2 regions of the Cytobacillus sp. C11.1 genome follow, and region 1 is predicted to be linked to the other one. Evidence: predicted binding sites of a transcription regulator. Region 1 holds the regulator's gene; the other holds the start of a gene.

Region 1 (6,256 bases):
GCTCATCAACCGTAATTGGCTGGAAACGTCTTTCAAGCGCTGCATCCTTTTCAATATATTTTCTATATTCATCAAGTGTAGTTGCCCCAATACACTGAAGTTCACCGCGAGCAAGAGATGGTTTTAAGATATTTGACGCATCAATAGCACCCTCAGCTCCACCGGCTCCTATTAAGGTATGAAGCTCATCAATGAATAAAATAATGTTACCCGCCTGCCTGATTTCATCCATCACCTTTTTCAGGCGGTCCTCAAATTCACCTCGATATTTGGTACCTGCTACAACTGTACCCATATCCAGAGTCATAACCCTTTTATCACGAAGCGTTTCCGGCACTTCATTGTTAATGATTTGCTGTGCCAATCCCTCTGCAATTGCTGTTTTACCGACCCCTGGCTCACCAATAAGAACCGGGTTATTTTTCGTACGTCGACTTAATACTTCAATGACACGCTGAATTTCTTTGCTGCGCCCAATTACTGGATCCAAGCTTCCTTCCCTTGCAATAGCTGTTAGATCACGGGCTAATCCATCAAGAGTTGGCGTATTGGCATTAGCAGCCGAACCACCTTGATGGCCGCCTGACTCATTGCTGCCCAACAGCTGCAGCACCTGCTGGCGCGCTTTATTAAGGCTGACTCCAAGATTATTGAGAACTCTTGCTGCTACGCCTTCTCCTTCACGGATAAGTCCCAGCAGGATATGTTCGGTACCAACATATGAGTGTCCAAGCTTTCTGGCTTCATCCATGGATAGCTCAATTACCTTTTTAGCTCGCGGTGTATAGTGGATAGTCTGGGAAGCATCCTGTCCCCTGCCTATTAGATTTTCAACCTCTTTTTGGATCTTCTCAGAACCAAGACCCAATGCATATAGGGCTTTTGCGGCTATACCTTCTCCTTCGCGTACCAGTCCAAGCAGGATATGTTCTGTCCCAATGTTATTATGGCCTAACCGGATTGCTTCCTCCTGTGCTAAAGCCAATACCTTCTGAGCTCTTTCCGTAAATCGTCCGAACATCATAATTTCATCCTCCTAACTCTTGATCTTCCATTTTTAGTCTTTCCCTGATTATTGAAGCCCTGCGGATATCGCGTTCATGAGGCCTAAGCGGCCCGCCTGCATATTGCTGCAAAAAGCCAGGCTGTGTCAGGATCATCAGCTCATTTAAAATATTTTTTGATATGTTTTTTATATACTGCATATCTATTCCCAGGCGAACATCGGATAAGCATTGAGCGGCTTCCTTCGATTCAATAATTCGGCAATTTGATAAAACGCCATAAGAGCGGAAGACTCTGTCTTCTAATTGTATGTTAGAAGTCTTTGCTAATGCTTCCCTTGCTGATCTTTCCTGTGAAATTAGCTGGCTGACAACACTTTTCAAATCCTCTACGATATCCTCTTCTGATTTTCCGAGTGTGATCTGGTTTGAAACTTGAAAGATGTTACCTAATGCTTCGCTGCCTTCACCGTAAATTCCTCTAACTACTAAGCCAAGCTGATTAATCGCCGGGATAATCCGGTTCATTTGCTGGGTAAGCACAAGACCCGGCAAATGCATCATAACGGATGCCCTAAGACCAGTCCCCACATTTGTCGGGCAGCTTGTTAAAAAGCCAACATTTTCATCAAAAGCATAATCGGCTTCTTCCTCCAGCCAATCATCTATTTTATTTGCCATACTTAAGGCTTCCAAAAGCTGAAACCCTGGAAACAAACATTGAATCCGTATATGGTCTTCTTCATTAATCATAATGCTTACCTCTTCATTTTCTGAAAGAAGGCAGGCACCATGAGTTGAATTCTCAGCAAGGTGTGGACTAATTAGGTGTTTTTCCATTAATACTCTTTTTTGAAGAGGCTGAAGTTCATCCATTAATAGGAGTTCCAACTCTCCTAGTTTTGAAAAGGAAGAATGCTCCACCCTTTCCCTCACTTTTTGGATAACCGCTTTTGCTTCTTCGTTTGAAAATAAAGTTGGGAATTTATATTGTTTAATATTGCGAGCGAGCCTGATTCGCGAACTTAAGACAATATCGGAATCAGGGCCTTCAGCACTCATCCAGGAGCTAATAGCTTGATTCATGAAACGTTCCAGCGACAAGCTTATTCCCCTCCCTCATGATTGGCATTGAGCTGTTTTTCCAACTTCCTTATTTCGTCTCTTAATTCTGCCGCTTTTTCAAACTCTTCTTGGGCAATCATTTCTTTTAACTTATGTTTCAGTTCGTCAATATTCCTTCGCAAATGAATAGTTCCGCCTATTCTTGCAGGAATTTTTCCGTTATGTGAGGAATTCCCGCTGTGCAGCCTTCTAAGTATAGGATTCAGATGTTCTTTAAAGGTTTCATAGCAATGAGCACATCCAAATCTCCCTACTTTAATAAACTGTTGAAAGGTCATGGAACATTGTTCGCACTGCAATACCTTTTCCTGCTGGAAAGGATCCTGATTCGATCCTTGAAACGCAGGTTCAATATTCAGCAGGCCTGCCAGCAAATTATTTATTGAAAAACCGGAACCGCTGCCAAGCATGAACATTTCACCTTTCTCCTGCGCACACTTTTCGCAAAGATGAAACTCTGCTTTCTCACCATTTACTACCTTTGTAAAATGCAGCGTTGCCGGCCTTTGATTACACTCCTGACAAATCATGAATTCACCTCTCCAGCTCGCTAAAACTTTATTTATATTTCAAAGTAGTTAACATCGCCTTCAACATCCGTGCCCGTAGTTCATCCCTGTATGGCAGATCGATATAAAGTACAGAACGGTCAATTACACTAAGCATTATTTTTGCTTCCCTATGTGTAATGATTTCTTCTTCAACCAGGCGATAAATTACATTTTCGGCACTGCTTTGGGCGATTCGGCCTTGCACTAATGAAATCAACTGGTCGACTAAATCAGCGTGGTCATAAGACTGTACTTTCATAATCCGGATATAGCCTCCGCCGCCCCGCTTACTCTCCACGACATAGCCTTTTTCAATCGTAAAGCGGGTGTTGATAACATAATTGATCTGAGAGGGCACACATTGAAATTTATCAGCAATTTCACTTCTTTTTATTTCCACGATTTCCCTCTCACTTTTTTCTAAAACCTGTTTTAGATAACTCTCAATTATGTCGGATATATTTCTCACCAAGCCTCCCCCTATCTGACTTTGACTATATTTGACATTAATTATACATGATTTATGTAATTTCTTGCAATCGGCGGGTGTTAATAATTTTCCCCCATTTTTTGACTTCCCAAACCTGAATTTGGTAGTTAATGTCGATAACAATATATTTTGAGTTAGGCAGGTTTGTGCTTGAGCGGAGGATGTAATTTATACTTTTTATTAAAAGTATGATTATGAAGGCAATAATTTTGGATAGTATTTGCTTTTTGAAGATGTGAACATTAGATAGGGTTTTGTTTTGTGAAGAGCACTGCACTCAGTATAAAGACTTGCTTTTTGATTTTTTCCAGACATATAGGGATATAACTATTTATCTAACATCTGATCCAAATTTAAATTTTTCTGCTGGTGCAAAGTGGACGGGGATTTACATTGAAATTAGGTGGTTATAGCTATAAAAAGGCGCCATAGAGCCAACTGACCGATAAAATATGACCGATAAATCTAAGAAAGTAACCGATATTTGCTATAAAACAAAGATGAGTGGCCAAAAAAAATGTCTCCTCAATATAAATAAGCGATATTTATAAGCTAAAAATAAATAAAAACACAAAAAAGAGCACCCATCAGGTGCTCTTTCATTTGCCCGGCAGCGTCCTACTCTCACAGGGGGACAGCCCCCAACTACCATCGGCGCTGAGAAGCTTAACTTCCGTGTTCGGTATGGGAACGGGTGTGACCTTCTCGCTATCGCCACCAGACTATTTGGTTTGAAGAAAGTTCATTCCTTCAAAACTAGATAATGCATGAAGAAGTTGCCGAGTATTCACCAATAACTTGGTTAAGTCCTCGATCGATTAGTATCAGTCAGCTCCACATGTCGCCACGCTTCCACCTCTGACCTATCAACCTGATCATCTTTCAGGGATCTTACTAGCTTGACGCTATGGGAAATCTCATCTCGAGGGGGGCTTCATGCTTAGATGCTTTCAGCACTTATCCCTTCCGCACATAGCTACCCAGCGATGCCTTTGGCAAGACAACTGGTACACCAGCGGTGCGTCCATCCCGGTCCTCTCGTACTAAGGACAGCTCCTCTCAAATTTCCTGCGCCCACGACGGATAGGGACCGAACTGTCTCACGACGTTCTGAACCCAGCTCGCGTACCGCTTTAATGGGCGAACAGCCCAACCCTTGGGACCGACTACAGCCCCAGGATGCGATGAGCCGACATCGAGGTGCCAAACCTCCCCGTCGATGTGGACTCTTGGGGGAGATAAGCCTGTTATCCCCGGGGTAGCTTTTATCCGTTGAGCGATGGCCCTTCCATGCGGAACCACCGGATCACTAAGCCCGACTTTCGTCCCTGCTCGACTTGTAGGTCTCGCAGTCAAGCTCCCTTGTGCCTTTACACTCTGCGAATGATTTCCAACCATTCTGAGGGAACCTTTGGGCGCCTCCGTTACTTTTTAGGAGGCGACCGCCCCAGTCAAACTGCCCACCTGACACTGTCTCCCGCCCCGATAAGGGGCGCGGGTTAGAATTTCAATACAGCCAGGGTAGTATCCCACCGACGCCTCCACCGAAGCTGGCGCTCCGGTTTCTACGGCTCCTACCTATCCTGTACAAGCTGTACCAAAATTCAATATCAGGCTACAGTAAAGCTCCACGGGGTCTTTCCGTCCTGTCGCGGGTAACCTGCATCTTCACAGGTACTATAATTTCACCGAGTCTCTCGTTGAGACAGTGCCCAGATCGTTACGCCTTTCGTGCGGGTCGGAACTTACCCGACAAGGAATTTCGCTACCTTAGGACCGTTATAGTTACGGCCGCCGTTTACTGGGGCTTCGATTCAAAGCTTCGCTTGCGCTAACCTCTCCTCTTAACCTTCCAGCACCGGGCAGGCGTCAGCCCCTATACTTCGCCTTGCGGCTTCGCAGAGACCTGTGTTTTTGCTAAACAGTCGCCTGGGCCTATTCACTGCGGCTCATCAGGGCTATTCACCCTAATGAGCACCCCTTCTCCCGAAGTTACGGGGTCATTTTGCCGAGTTCCTTAACGAGAGTTCTCTCGCTCACCTTAGGATTCTCTCCTCGCCTACCTGTGTCGGTTTGCGGTACGGGCACCTTTTCCCTCGCTAGAGGCTTTTCTTGGCAGTGTGGAATCAGGAACTTCGGTACTAAATTTCCCTCGCCGTCACAGCTCAGCCTGTATGGTAACGGGATTTGCCTCGTTACCGGCCTAACTGCTTGGACGCGCATATCCAACAGCGCGCTTACCCTATCCTCCTGCGTCCCCCCATTGCTCAAACGGTAAAGAGGTGGTACAGGAATATCAACCTGTTGTCCATCGCCTACGCTTTTCAGCCTCGGCTTAGGTCCCGACTAACCCTGAGCGGACGAGCCTTCCTCAGGAAACCTTAGGCATTCGGTGGATGGGATTCTCACCCATCTTTCGCTACTCATACCGGCATTCTCACTTCTAAGCGCTCCACCAGTCCTTGCGGTCTAGCTTCAACGCCCTTAGAACGCTCTCCTACCACGGACATCGCAGATGTCCATCCACAGCTTCGGTGATACGTTTAGCCCCGGTACATTTTCGGCGCGGAGTCACTCGACCAGTGAGCTATTACGCACTCTTTAAATGGTGGCTGCTTCTAAGCCAACATCCTGGTTGTCTAAGCAACTCCACATCCTTTTCCACTTAACGTATACTTTGGGACCTTAGCTGGTGGTCTGGGCTGTTTCCCTCTTGACTACGGATCTTATCACTCGCAGTCTGACTCCCATGGATAAGTCTTTGGCATTCGGAGTTTGTCTGAATTCGGTAACCCGATGAGGGCCCCTAGTCCAAACAGTGCTCTACCTCCAAGACTCTTACTACATGAGGCTAGCCCTAAAGCTATTTCGGAGAGAACCAGCTATCTCCAAGTTCGATTGGAATTTCTCCGCTACCCACACCTCATCCCCGCACTTTTCAACGTGCGTGGGTTCGGGCCTCCATCCAGTGTTACCTGGACTTCACCCTGGACATGGGTACATCACCTGGTTTCGGGTCTACGACCACATACTCATTCGCCCTATTCAGACTCGCTTTCGCTGCGGCTCCGTCTTGTCAACTTAAC
Region 2 (6,256 bases), 1.3 Mb from region 1:
AAGAGCAAAACAATGCAATGAACGAAATTAATGATATCCGCAATGATATCGGTACGATGTTTAATATTTGCTATATCCGTCATTCTGTTGATACAAATGATGAGTTTTATAAAGCTGAGCAGGATTATATGGATGAAATTCAGCCCGAAGTGGAAGGGTTTGTTACAAAATATTATCAGGCATTGATTAATTCCAAATTCCGGGCTGAGCTTGAAGAGAAATGGGGGATTCAGCTATTTGCGCTTGCTGAGGCACAGCTGAAGGTGTTTTCTCCAGAAATCGTACCTCTATTGCAAAAGGAAAATAAGCTTTCATCCGAGTATACAAAATTAATTGCTTCAGCAAAAATTGATTTTGAGGGTGAAGAACGCACACTTGCCCAATTGGAGCCTTTTACTGAATCAACTGATCGGGAGATGCGAAAAAAAGCCAGTGAGGCACGATTTGGATTTTTAGCAGAAAACGAGAGTGAGCTTGACCGTATTTATGATGAGCTTGTTAAAGTTAGAACAGAGATCGCCCGCATATTGGGGTATAAGAATTTTGTTGAGCTGGCTTACTTCCGTATGTATCGTACAGATTATAATGCTGAGATGGTTGCCAAATTCCGCAAACAGGTGGAAGATTTTATCGTTCCGATTGCCACTAGTCTAAAAGAGCGCCAAAGAGAACGTATTGGTGTTGAAAAGCTGAAGTATTATGATGAAGGGTTTGAATTCAAAACAGGCAATGCTGTACCGAAAGGAAATCCTGACTGGATCATTGAAAATGGCCAAAAAATGTATGATGAGCTCTCCAAAGAGACAAGCGAATTTTTCTCATATATGAGAGAAAATAATCTTATGGATCTAGTTGCCAAGAAAGGCAAGGCAGGGGGAGGCTATTGCACTTATATTGAAAACTATAAATCTCCATTCATATTCTCTAACTTTAATGGGACTTCGGGGGATATTGATGTTCTTACGCATGAAGCAGGACATGCTTTCCAAGTATATTCAAGCAGTCATTTTGAGATACCTGAATATAATTGGCCGACTTATGAAGCTGCTGAGATCCATTCCATGAGCATGGAGTTTTTCACTTGGCCATGGATGGAAGGTTTCTTTAAGGAAGATACGGAGAAGTATAAGTTTTCACATTTGAGCGGCGGTCTATTATTCTTGCCATATGGAGTTTCAGTAGATGAATTCCAGCATTGGGTTTATGAAAATCCGGAAGCAACACCACAGGAAAGAAAGCAGGCATGGAGAGAGATCGAAAAGAAATATTTGCCGCACAAAGACTATGACGGAAATGAATACTTGGAAAATGGCGGTTTCTGGCAGCGTCAGGGCCATATCTATAATTCACCGTTTTATTATATTGATTATACACTTGCACAAATTTGTGCATTCCAATTCTGGAAGCGTTCCAGAGAGAATCAGGAAGAGGCGTGGGAGGATTATTTAAAACTATGCCAGCTTGGCGGAAGCAAACCATTCACAGGGCTTGTAAAAGAAGCTAACCTGATTTCGCCATTTGAAGAGGGCTGTGTAGAGTCCGTTATTGGCGAAATAGAAAACTGGCTGAATGCAGTGGATGATAAAAGCCTATAAAATGTAAAAAAGAGGCGGGAATTGAATCCCGCCTCTTTTTTATTGATTAATAAGCTGATGTCTTAATCGTAATTTTCTCGTTTTCAATATCAGCTTGAAGCTTGCTGTTTCCGCCATGGTCAATAATGAAGTCAGCAATTTTGTCTTCAAGCTCATCTTGGATCACCCTTCTTAAAGGGCGTGCACCAAAAGCAGGGTGGTATCCAGCTTCGGCTAATTTCTCCTTGGCTTCTGGTGTTACTGTCAGCTCAATTTTCTGTTCTTTTAATGTTTCCTGAAGCTCATTTAGCATTAAGTCCACAATTTTCAATAGATGTTCTTTTTCTAATGCTTTGAATTCGATAATACTATCAAAACGATTCAGGAATTCAGGTTTGAAGAAACTTCCAAGTGAGTCGAGAATGCCTGATTCTTTTACAGCATCAGTAGTCCCAAAGCCTACGTGGATTTCTTTGTGCCCAACTCCTGCGTTGCTCGTCATGATAATGACTGTATCCTTAAAACTAACAGTGCGGCCCTGGCTATCTGTCAGGCGTCCATCTTCAAGGATTTGCAGAAACATGTGCTGTACATCAGGGTGAGCTTTTTCAATCTCATCAAGTAAGATAATGCTGTATGGATTTCTGCGGACCTTTTCTGTTAGCTGCCCAGCTTCTTCATGTCCTACATATCCCGGAGGTGACCCAATAATTTTGGAAACACTGTGTTTTTCCATATATTCACTCATATCCAACCTGATCATGCTATCCTTGGAGCCGAATAGCTCCTCAGCAAGGGTTTTGGTTAATTCGGTTTTACCGACACCTGTAGGCCCTACGAAAAGGAATGAACCAATTGGACGATGCTTTGATTTTAGTCCTGCACGGCTTCGGCGAATGGCTTTTGAAACCTTTTGCACTGCCTCTTGCTGTCCAATTACCTTTTCTGCCAGGTTTGCTTCAAGGTTTTGCATTTTTTCCTGCTCATCTTCTACCAGCTTGCCGACAGGGATGCCGGTTTTCTTTTCAATAATCTCCTGAATGTGGCTAACTTCAATAACCGGCCGTTCAGTCTTCGTTTCTCCGTTTAAGGCCTTTTGAAGCTTTAATTCTTCTTCACGAAGTTTTGCCGCCTCTTCATATTTTTCTTCTTTCAAAACACGTTCTTTCTGCTTGCTGATGTCTTCAAGACGCTTTTCAATGTCTTCACCTGCGGTATAGCCTGATTCAAGGTTTCTTTTTGAACCTGCTTCGTCCATTAAATCGATCGCTTTGTCAGGAAGGAATCGATCCTGAATATAGCGGCTTGATAAGTGCACACAAGCCTTAATCGCTTCATCCATAAAAGAAACCTCATGGTAATCTTCATACTTTTTCTTAAGTCCCATTAGGATTTCTATCGCTTCATTAGCAGTTGGCTCCAGTACATGGACCGGCTGGAATCTGCGTTCTAGTGCAGGATCCTTTTCAATTTGACGGTATTCTTTTAAAGTAGTGGCACCGACAACTTGAAGCTCGCCTCTTGCAAGTGCAGGTTTTAAAATATTACCTGCATCCATTGAACCTTCCGCTGAGCCTGCTCCGACAAGCAAATGGATTTCATCGATAAATAGAATGATGTTCTTATGTGCCTGCAGTTCAGAGATCAATTGCTTCATGCGTTCTTCAAATTGGCCCCGGATTCCTGTGTTCGCAACAAGAGATGCAACATCAAGCAAATAGACTTCCTTATTTAGAAGCTTTTTTGGGACGCTGCCTTCAGAAATTTTCGTTGCAAGCCCTTCAGCGATAGCAGTTTTACCAACACCGGGCTCCCCAATTAATACAGGATTGTTCTTGCTTCTTCTATTTAATATTTCAATTACACGATTAACTTCTTCATCTCTTCCTATAACTGGATCAAGTAAGCCTGCCTTGGCAAGCTGAGTCAGATTTCTTCCAAATTGGTCTATGAACCCGCCGTTTCCGCGAGATTTGTTAGGCGCTTCTTTTAAAGGACTGTGTGAGAAATTTTCATTTCCTTGAGAGGAAGCCATCTTTTGCAAGAAATCCTCTAAAGGTATTTGGCCAAAACCAGAAAAGCCATTTATAGCCGGCCCAAAGGAAGTAAGGCTTTTTTGCTTTTCGTTTTGGAAACAGCTATGGCAAAGGTTTAAATTGCGTTCATTTCCATTTACATTAAGTCTCAATTGTACATTTGCTTCATGTGTTTGACATTTTTGACAAAGCATATTTAGCATACCTCCATAAGTTTATTGTTATTTGACTTTGACTATCTTTGACTTTATAACTTTATTATATTTTGACCTTTTTTGACTTTCAAGTATTTTTAACTGGTATTTTTTTGAAATGTTTTTTTCCTTACTTGACAAGGTTTTCAGCATTTATTGGAAAAAGCTCGTCTTTGTTTGTCCCGCCCTTCATATATTGGAAAGGAAGGAGGAGATTGAGTGAGAACAAACTGGGGGGCGGCTTTTCAGATTGCTGCCGTTTACGTGGGAACCGTGGTGGGAGCGGGCTTTGCAACTGGAAGAGAGATTGTGGAGTTTTTTTCCCGATTTGGTTTTATCGGCTTAGTAGGCATCTTAATGAGCGGCTATATTTTTATTTTTCTGGGATCAAAATTAATGCGAATCTCCGCCCGTATAAAAGCTGCGTCATATCAGGAATTAAATGAATACCTTTTTGGCAAGTTTTTTGGATCTGCCATTAATATATTGATGTTATTTATGCTTTTGGGCGTTTGTGCAGTCATGCTGTCTGGAGCTGGAGCAGTTTTTGAAGAGCAGATTGGAATCAGCAAAATAGCAGGCCTTTTCATTACAATAGGGTTAACGATCATTACAATGATAGTGGGCATACGCGGATTATTTGCGGTGAACACCTTTGTTGTTCCGATGATGATCGCGTTTAGTTTTATTTTGATGTTTATCAGTATGAAGCTTCCGAATTTTACGGAACAGGTCATGTTTATCCCTTTTGCTGAAGATGGATGGAAAGCGGTTGTCGCGCCTTTTTCTTATACTGCGTTAAATCTGACACTTGCACAGGCTGTTTTAGTCCCTGTCGCGTCAGAAATAAATGATGACCGCACAATTAAATGGGGCGGATATCTAGGGGGAGCAGCCTTAACCCTAATCCTTATTTCAAGCCATTTAACTCTTGTCATGCTCCCGAACATCGAAGCATATGACATCCCAATGGCCGCGATTGTAAAAACATTGGCATCCTCTATTTACTGGATATTTGTTTTTGTGATTTATGGTGAAATTTTCACATCCGTAATTGGTAATGTTTTCGGGATCGAAAGACAAATCAAGAAGTATATTTCTCTGCCGAGTATTGTAATTGTCAGCGCCATTTTTGTTATTTGCTACTTTATAAGCCTGATTAATTATGGAACATTGCTATCTTACTTATATCCTATATTTGGGTATGTTAGTTTAACATTCATTGTTCTTTTATGGATGAAGCCATTTGATGGAAATGAAAAATGTTGATTTCTGCTCCAAACAACATGGCGCTAAAATCAACCGTGGGCTTTAACAAAGCCTGAATGTAAAAGAGATCCGGCTTTGTCCGGATCTCTAAATCTGTCTCTTATTTTATCGGTTCCTCTTTCATAATCGTCTTTGCCATTTGAAGGAAAGCCTCTTCATGGTCAGCTTCTTCCTTTGTGAAAAGGGTCAGCTTAAGGGCAAGCTCATCCTTTTTAATAAGATACGCTTTAACTTTTTCGCCATTTTGTTCTGCCTTCATGACCGTTGCGTCTTTAAAAAATTCATCGGCGGGCGCTTTTGCACTTTGCACGTCTTCGCTTACAGCACCTAATTGTGCCTTTGTATTTTCTTCAATCATGCTCCAGTCAGCATCATCAGGAAGAATCTCTATGCGCATGTACACTTCGTCATTTTCCGTAAAGTATAGGACATCTTTATTTGGCTCCTCTGCTGTCAGTTCATAACCAGGAAGAACATACATAGAGTAGTTTTGATTGTCACTATGCTTAAGGAAAGCTGTATCTTCCTTTGTTTCTCCATTGACTGTATAGCTCATATTCTGCTCGAGAATCCTAATAACGTTATCGCCTTGTTCAGAGGTTTCCTCTTCGATTGCATCCTCTACTTCAGCTTCATCCTTTCCACTTGCTGCCTTTTCCTCATTTTGAACAGGTTCAGCTCCGTTCCCGGCATTTTGGTCAGTACCGCAGCCGGCAAGAATAGCCGCAATAAATCCCGACAGTAACATAAATTTCGCCATTAATCTCATTTTTTGTTCCTCCCATTGTTCACTTGAAGCACTTCTACATAATTAGACGGAAAGGGAATTAAAGGGTTACATAAATATTCCTATTAATTAGTACATTACCATTTCTGCTAAGTATCGACAAGACTCAACAGAAGCTGTTTCTTTAAAAAAACAACCCGCAAACTGGGTTGTCCTTAAGTTAAAAATATTTATTTAAACGGCAAAATTATAAACATAAATAAGTCAAAAATAAGATGGGACACAATCACAAGCGGAATGCTTCTCTTCCAGGCATACAGCCATCCCCAAAATATACCTGCAATGAGCGCGGCGAAAGCAAGCATCCAATATCCGGAATAAAAATGGACGGAAGCATAGAGGAGAGTCGAAAAAACAATTGAGAGTGCAATATTTGTATGCTTCATTAATCTTTTT

What was found. The regulator CtsR, encoded in region 1, represses protease genes until heat stress. The targets are predictions, from matches to a motif close to ATGGTCAATAAAGGTCAAACA.
Region 2: the regulator CtsR is predicted to act here: its motif matches at 3,873-3,893, upstream of AC3ZVC_RS22290 (ATP-dependent Clp protease ATP-binding subunit).

What each region holds. Positions count from the first base shown of each region.
Region 1 covers NZ_CM176935.1:793,621-799,876, forward strand. The annotation lists gene clpC (ATP-dependent protease ATP-binding subunit ClpC) at 1-1,024, opposite strand, end outside; gene mcsB (protein-arginine kinase McsB) at 1,029-2,108, opposite strand; gene mcsA (protein-arginine kinase activator protein McsA) at 2,111-2,659, opposite strand; gene AC3ZVC_RS04100 (CtsR family transcriptional regulator) at 2,688-3,149, opposite strand; rRNA gene rrf (5S ribosomal RNA) at 3,776-3,892, opposite strand; rRNA gene AC3ZVC_RS04110 (23S ribosomal RNA) at 3,969-6,256, opposite strand, start outside.
Region 2 covers NZ_CM176935.1:4,502,217-4,508,472, reverse strand. The annotation lists gene AC3ZVC_RS22295 (M3 family oligoendopeptidase) at 1-1,595, shown strand, start outside; gene AC3ZVC_RS22290 (ATP-dependent Clp protease ATP-binding subunit) at 1,642-3,804, opposite strand; gene AC3ZVC_RS22285 (YkvI family membrane protein) at 4,024-5,073, shown strand; gene AC3ZVC_RS22280 (DUF8580 domain-containing lipoprotein) at 5,174-5,842, opposite strand; gene AC3ZVC_RS22275 (CPBP family intramembrane glutamic endopeptidase) at 6,031-6,256, opposite strand, start outside.